Regions from separate parts of the Nocardia sp. NPDC019395 genome, predicted to be linked through region 3. Evidence: riboswitches for the same ligand, from Rfam matches in the RefSeq annotation. Region 3 holds a riboswitch; each other region holds the start of a gene.
The links. A riboswitch is a leader RNA that binds a small molecule or an ion and turns the genes downstream of it on or off. The one in region 3 is predicted to bind S-adenosylmethionine.

Region 1 (2,261 bases), on a different contig from region 3:
GTAGGTCTGCTCGCGGTGCGCAGCAGACCGTTCGATGTGGGTGCGCTGACCCTGCTGGGTGGTGCGATCGTCTTCCTCGCCGCCACGATCAATACGCTCGGCGTGGGCTGAACCGGCTGCTCAGCGGCTGGAGCGGGCCAGATCCATCGTCTGATCCAGCAGTTTGCCGATGGCCTCGGCTTCGGTGAGGAACGCGTCGTGGCCGTCCCGGGAGGCGATGATCTCGAAATGCCGGCAGCCCGGCAGCCCGTCCGCCAGCTCCCGCTGGGTGTGCAAGGGATACAGCCGGTCGGAGTCGATACCGCCCACGATGCACGGCACCTGGCAGCTCGCCATCGCCGCGTCGATCCCGCCGCGACCGCGCCCGATATCGTGGCGGTTCATCGCCTCGCTGAGCAGCACATACGTCGAGGGGTCGAAACGTCTGCCCAGCTTCTCGGCCTGGTATTCGAGGTAGCTCTGCACGGCGTATCGGCCGCCGTCCCAGGGATCCTCACCGGTCTGCGGGCTGTTGGCGAACCGGCTGTCCAGTTCGACCTCGGTGCGATAAGTAAGGTGCGCTATCCGCCGCGCGATGCCCATCCCGGCCATCGGCGCGCGGCCGGTGCCGTGATAGTTCCCGCCCTGCCAGTCGGGGTCGCTGGTGATGGCGGCGATCTGGGTGGTCTGCGTCCCGATCTGATCGGCGGTGGCGCGGGCGCCGACCGCGAGGATCAGCGCCGAGGCGATGCGTTCGGGTGCGAGGAGCATCCATTCCAGCACCCGCATCCCGCCCATCGACCCGCCGACCGCAGCGGCCAGACGGTCGACGCCGAGCAGATCGCACAGTCGTAGTTCGGCGCTCACCTGATCGCGGATGGAGATCTCCGGGAACCGCGCCCCCCAGGGCATCCCGTCCGGGTGGGGCGACGCGGGCCCGGTGCTGCCCTGACAGCCACCGAGCACATTGGTCGCGACCACACACCACTCGTCGGTGTCGATGGGCGCCCCCGGCCCGATCATTCCGTTCCACCACCCGGGCGACGGATTATCCGCATCCGGTTCGCCCACCACATGGGAGTCGCCGGTCAACGCATGCTCGATCAGCACCACGTTGTCCCGGGCCGCCGACAGTTCCCCCCACCGCTGCACGACCAACTGAACACCGGGCAGCTCGGCCCCGTTCTCCAGCGTGATATCGCCGATATCGATCAGACCGCGGGTGCCGCCGTCCGGGGGCAGCTGCGCGACGGGTACGTCCGTGACTGGTTTGCTCCCCACCTTCACGCGATGACTTCCACTAGCCCCGCGCCGCCGAAAGCGGCGCCGAAAGTACAGCACCGGCACATAACGGTGACCTCCTGACGTGCGCTTGCTCCCGGCTTTCGGGAGCCCGGTCATCACCCGGAGCACCCCGCCGCAGCAGGAGGGTTGCCGACCAGCGAGCCGGGGCTTGGCGCTGGCGCTCATGACCTGCTCAACATGGTAGCGGTGTGCTCTGGCGTACCGAAATCGGCATATGTCCCCACCAGGTAATCTTGTGGCGCGGTTCACCCGTGTGAAATTTCACGACCGGGGCTGGCTGCACCGTGAGATCACCCGAAGCAGTACGCTCGTCTTGGTTACACCAGACGTCTCGTGGACAACGCGGGATGTATACGTTGTCTATTGAACAGCTGGGGTCCGCTCACAAGCGTGTTCGCCTGGCCGTGCAATGAGGGCACCAGTCTTAGGAGGACACGAAGATCCATGTCCAAGATCAAGGTTGAAGGCACCGTCGTAGAACTCGACGGCGACGAGATGACCCGGATCATCTGGCAGTTCATCAAGGACAAGCTGATCCACCCGTACCTCGATGTGAACCTCGAGTACTACGACCTCGGCATCGAGTACCGCGACAAGACCGACGACCAGGTCACCGTCGACGCCGCCAATGCCATCAAAGAGCACGGTGTGGGCGTCAAATGCGCCACGATCACCCCCGACGAGGCCCGGGTCGAGGAATTCGGTCTCAAGAAGATGTGGCGGTCGCCCAACGGCACCATCCGCAACATCCTCGGCGGCACCATCTTCCGCGCGCCGATCATCATCTCCAACGTTCCGCGCCTGGTGCCCGGCTGGACCAAGCCGATCATCATCGGCCGTCACGCCTTCGGTGACCAGTACCGCGCCACCGACTTCAAGGTCTACGAGGCCGGCACCGTCACCCTCACCTTCACCCCGGAAGACGGCAGCGAGCCGATCGTGCACGAGGTCGTGAAGATGCCCGAGGACGGCGGCGT
Region 2 (2,261 bases), on a different contig from region 3:
TCCCCGCCGGACCAGCCCCCACGATCGCGATCCGAAGCGGGCGATTCGCTTCCTTCTGCTCGGTCATCTGTTTCGCGCACCCTTATCGGTCGAAAGAAATCACTGGCGTTGCACTTAGCTTAGGCTAAGTTGACGCGTGGCCCGTATGCGCCGTTGTCGCGCCGCCCCGGGGCAGCCGGTTCGCTGCACGTCTTCCCACGTCTCCGCGGCGACTGCTGTGCCGTCCACCCGCGGTCTACCGCAATTCTATCGGGGTGCGGGCGCACCATCGATGGCGGGACCAGGGATGATCATCGGTATGAGCGATTCCGGACCCGCTGACGAACCGTCGGCCGCCGACCCGGATGCCACCCCACCACGGCGCACGATCACGCCGTTCGCCGTGGCCGCGGTGATCGCGGCCGTGGTCCTCGGGGGCATCCTGCTCACCGGCCTGCTGGCGCCCGTTGAGAAAAATGTCACAGAATCCGACCGGATCGCGGGAGCGGTCCGCGACTTCGGCGATGTGAGCAGCCGCTACGGACCGGAACCACCGCGCGAGGCGGTCTGTCCCGGCTTCGTTCCCGCCCGGTCCCCGTTCGCCGGACGGCTACAGCCCGGCGAGACCGGAAAAGATATCGAGATCACGAAATTGGGCCCGATCCAGATCAACGGCGAGACCGCGACCGTCGATGTGACCAGCCGGGTCGAGGGCGCGGAAGCAACCTCCACCTGGTGGCTGTTCCACACGGACGGCGAATGGCGGGTGTGCAACCAGCCGGTCGAATGATTCCGGCGAGCACCGTCAACCAGGGTTTGACAGCGGCCGGTCGGGCCGGGCAATCTCATGCATTAGGTCATGAGTGCCAGCGCCAAGCCCCGGCTCGCTGGTCGGCAACCCTCCTCCGCGGTGGGGTGCTCCGGGTGACGACCTGGCACGCATCGAACAGATGCGGCAAGTGCGGATTCGCAGGAGGTAACACGTATGAGTTACGCAGGTGATATCGGTCCACAGCAGGCCTGGGAACTGCTGGCCGAGAATCCCGACGCCGTCCTGGTGGACGTGCGGACCGAAGCCGAATGGAAGTTCGTCGGCGTACCCGACACCAGCCCCATCGCCAAGCCGACACTGCTGGTGGAGTGGGTCGATGGCACCGGGACACGCAACACCGGATTCCTCGACCAGCTGCGCTCGGCGCTGGGCGACCGCCCGGCCGACGCACCGGTGCTCTTCCTGTGCCGGTCCGGCCAGCGTTCGGCGCACGCCGCCGACGCCGCGACCGGTGCCGGTATCGCGCCCTCGTACAACATCTCCGAAGGATTCGAAGGCCCACTCGACGAGTTCGGGCACCGTGGCGGTTCCGGCTGGCGAGCCGACGGGCTTCCCTGGCGGCAGTCGTGATCGGCGGCGGTGCGTTCGAGCGGGTACTGCCCGAAGGTGTCGGACCGGCCACGCTGGGCGTGCGCGGCGGCCTGAACCGGTCGGGTTTCGAAGAGACCTCCGAAGCGCTCTACCTGAACTCGGGATTCGTCTACGCCAGCGCCGAAGCCGCCGAAGCGGCGTTCACGGGCGAAGCCCAGCATTACGTGTACTCCCGCTACGGGAACCCGACCGTGGCCACCTTCCAGGAACGGATGCGGCTGCTCGACGGCGCAGAAGCCTGTTTCGCGACCGCCAGCGGTATGGCGGCGGTATTCGTCGCGCTCGGCGCACTCCTGAAGGCGGGTGACCGGCTGGTCGCCGCGCGCAGCCTGTTCGGGTCGTGTTTCGTGGTGTGTAACGAGATCCTGCCGCGCTGGGGTATCGAAACGGTTTTCGTCGACGGCGAAGATCTGGACCAGTGGGAAGCGGCGCTCGCGGAACCGGCGGCGGCGGTGTTCTTCGAAACTCCCGCCAACCCGATGCAGACGCTGGTCGACGTGCGGCGGGTCTGCGAACTCGCGCATGCCGCGGGCGCGAAGGTTGTGCTGGACAATGTCTTCGCGACGCCGCTGTTGCAACGCGGGTTCGAACTGGGCGCGGACGTGATCGTGTATTCGGGCACCAAACATATCGACGGTCAGGGCCGGGTACTGGGCGGCGCGATCCTGGGGTCGGAGGAATACATCGAGGGCCCGGTCAAAACGCTTATGCGGCATACGGGGCCGGCGTTGAGCCCGTTCAACGCATGGACGCTGCTCAAGGGGCTCGAAACGATGCCGCTGCGGGTCCGGCAGTCGGCTGATTCGGCGCTCCGGATCGCGCGATACCTCGACGAGCATCCGGCGGTGAGCTGGGTGCG
Region 3 (2,261 bases):
ACCGCATAGCGGCGGCCGCCGGAATCAGTCCCGGTTCGCTCTACCAGTACTTTCCCAATAAGGATGCCGTGATCGGTGCCGCCATCGACCGTTACAACGGCGAGGTATCCGAGAGGGTCCGCGCGCAGGTGCTGAAATATATGACGGAGCCGCCGGAAGTCGCGCTGCAGCAGTCGATCTCCGCGCTACTGGACGCGCTGGGAAATCAGCCCGAACTCCTGCGCGCGGTGGTCGAACAGACTCCCCGGCTCAGTGTCGGGCATACGGTCGTCAACTTCGAAGACCAGATCGCGGACCTCACCCGCGCCGCGCTCACCCTGCGCGGATACCGGCCCCACGAGGACACGGATATCCCGACGGCCGCCTGGATGCTCGTCCGGACCGTGGAACATCTGACCGTCCGCTATATCCTCGACCAGCCCGATATTCCCCGCGATATCTTCCTCACCAACCTCATCCGGATGATCCTCAACTACTTCCGCCGACCGTGAATCCACCATCCCGGTGTGGCCGAAGCCGAGTATTACGCGAGTACTGTCGTTCTCGTCGATCGGCGACGCGCGCAATAGGCCGCCGAGAGCACCGTCCGTCCGGTGCACCCGGAATTACGCGAATGATTGCTCGCAATCTGCCCGCAGGGACGCCGAGGTGCAGGACAGCTGGGCAACCGATCACCAGGCCGACAACGTGAAGATGTGCCAGGCCAGATCGTTGAACCACGCGCTCATAACGAGTCCTCTCGATTCCGCTGGAGTTTCCCAGCCTAGATCCAGTTACCACAGAGAATAGCTCCGCGGCCCGCATAGGCCCCTGCACAAAGCCCATTCGTGACGCTCATCAGCAACACATGAGCTACGCATCCACCGTCTCCGACAACGGGTCGGACCATCCACCTCTGGACATCATCAGGGCTCGAGCCGAGTGACAGTTCGCTGTCCCCCTTCCGCACGGCCGCCGCACCGATGCGGGTTGACAAACCCCGCGGGCGTCTGAAAATCTCGGGCCAGGTCATGAGTGCCAGCATCGAGCCCCGGCTTGCTGGCCGGCAACCCTCCTCCGCGGTGGGGTGCCCCGGGTGACGACCTGGCCGACGCTCGACCGAGCGCGGCAAGCGCGGACTCCGTTCGTTCGATCACCGCCGGAGTCCCTGAATCGATGGGATTGCGTGATGACCGCTGTACTCGACCGGACCGGCGCCCTCGCCCTTGTCTCCGGCTCCGATCTCCGAGTTCCCCTGGTACAGGGCGGGACCCGGACCTACGCCAATTTCGACTACGCGGCCAGCGCTCCGGCGTTGGTACAGGTCACCGACCGTATTGCCGAACTGCTGCCCTATTACGCGAGTGTCCATCGTGGGGCCGGGTACGCCTCACGGGTGTCCACTCAGTGCTACGAGGCGGCGCGCGCGACGGTCGGCCGATTCCTGCACTGCGCCGACGATCAGGTGGTGGTGTTCACTCGCAACACCACCGACGCGGTGAATCTGCTGGCCGGATGCGTTCCCGGCGATACGGTGGTGCTCGATATCGAACACCACGCGAACCTGCTGCCCTGGCAGCGACGTGGTCGCCGCGTGGTGCACGCGGCCGATACCGTCGAAGAAACACTGCGCCGGCTGACGGCCGAATTGTGTGCGAAACCGGCCGCGCTGCTGGCCGTGACGGGGGCATCCAATGTGACCGGTGAGGTGCTGCCGCTGGACCGCCTCGCCTCCCTGGCGCACCAGTGCGGCGCACGGATTCTGGTGGATGCGGCACAGCTGGCTCCGCACCGGCGGATCGACCTCTGCGCCACCGGTATCGATTACCTGGTGTTGTCCGGGCACAAGCTGTACGCACCGTTCGGCGCCGGGGTACTGGCCGGGCGCCGGGACTGGCTCGATACGGCGGAGCCCTATCTATCCGGCGGTGGCGCGGTTACCGACGTCACGGTCACGAACACGGTGTGGGCGGCGGCACCGCAGCGTCATGAGGCGGGGTCACCGAATGTGCTCGGCGCGGCGGCCCTTGCCACCGCGTGTGAAGTTCTCACCGAACTCGGTGACCGCGCCGAAGAATACGAGCGGGCGCTCACGCACCGGCTCCGCGATGGTCTGGCCGATATCCCGGGTGTCCGGTGCCTGCGGGTGTGGACCGACAGCGCCGACAGTGTCGGCATCGTCGCGTTCACCGTGGACGGATTCGAAGCCGGCCGGGTGGCAGCGTATCTCTCCGCCGAATACGGAATCGGCGTGCGCGACGGCAGGTTCTGCGCCCATCCAC

Region 1: it holds a riboswitch for S-adenosylmethionine, as region 3 does, so the genes downstream of both, ABZ827_RS25745 (homoserine O-acetyltransferase) here and ABZ827_RS04855 (aminotransferase class V-fold PLP-dependent enzyme) in region 3, are expected to answer to the same signal.
Region 2: it holds a riboswitch for S-adenosylmethionine, as region 3 does, so the genes downstream of both, ABZ827_RS24545 (rhodanese-like domain-containing protein) here and ABZ827_RS04855 (aminotransferase class V-fold PLP-dependent enzyme) in region 3, are expected to answer to the same signal.

The regions. Positions count from the first base shown of each region.
Region 1 is NZ_JBEYBT010000016.1:60,156-62,416, forward strand. Features, by position in the region: gene ABZ827_RS25740 (DUF3017 domain-containing protein) at 1-111, shown strand, start outside; gene ABZ827_RS25745 (homoserine O-acetyltransferase) at 121-1,221, opposite strand; SAM riboswitch class IV at 1,343-1,453, opposite strand; gene ABZ827_RS25750 (NADP-dependent isocitrate dehydrogenase) at 1,729-2,261, shown strand, end outside.
Region 2 is NZ_JBEYBT010000014.1:67,017-69,277, forward strand. Features, by position in the region: gene ABZ827_RS24535 (FAD-dependent oxidoreductase) at 1-67, opposite strand, end outside; gene ABZ827_RS24540 (hypothetical protein) at 299-769, shown strand; SAM riboswitch class IV at 835-947, shown strand; gene ABZ827_RS24545 (rhodanese-like domain-containing protein) at 965-1,381, shown strand; gene ABZ827_RS24550 (O-succinylhomoserine sulfhydrylase) at 1,378-2,261, shown strand, end outside.
Region 3 is NZ_JBEYBT010000001.1:1,186,061-1,188,321, reverse strand. Features, by position in the region: gene ABZ827_RS04860 (TetR/AcrR family transcriptional regulator) at 1-491, shown strand, start outside; SAM riboswitch class IV at 1,007-1,120, shown strand; gene ABZ827_RS04855 (aminotransferase class V-fold PLP-dependent enzyme) at 1,169-2,261, shown strand, end outside.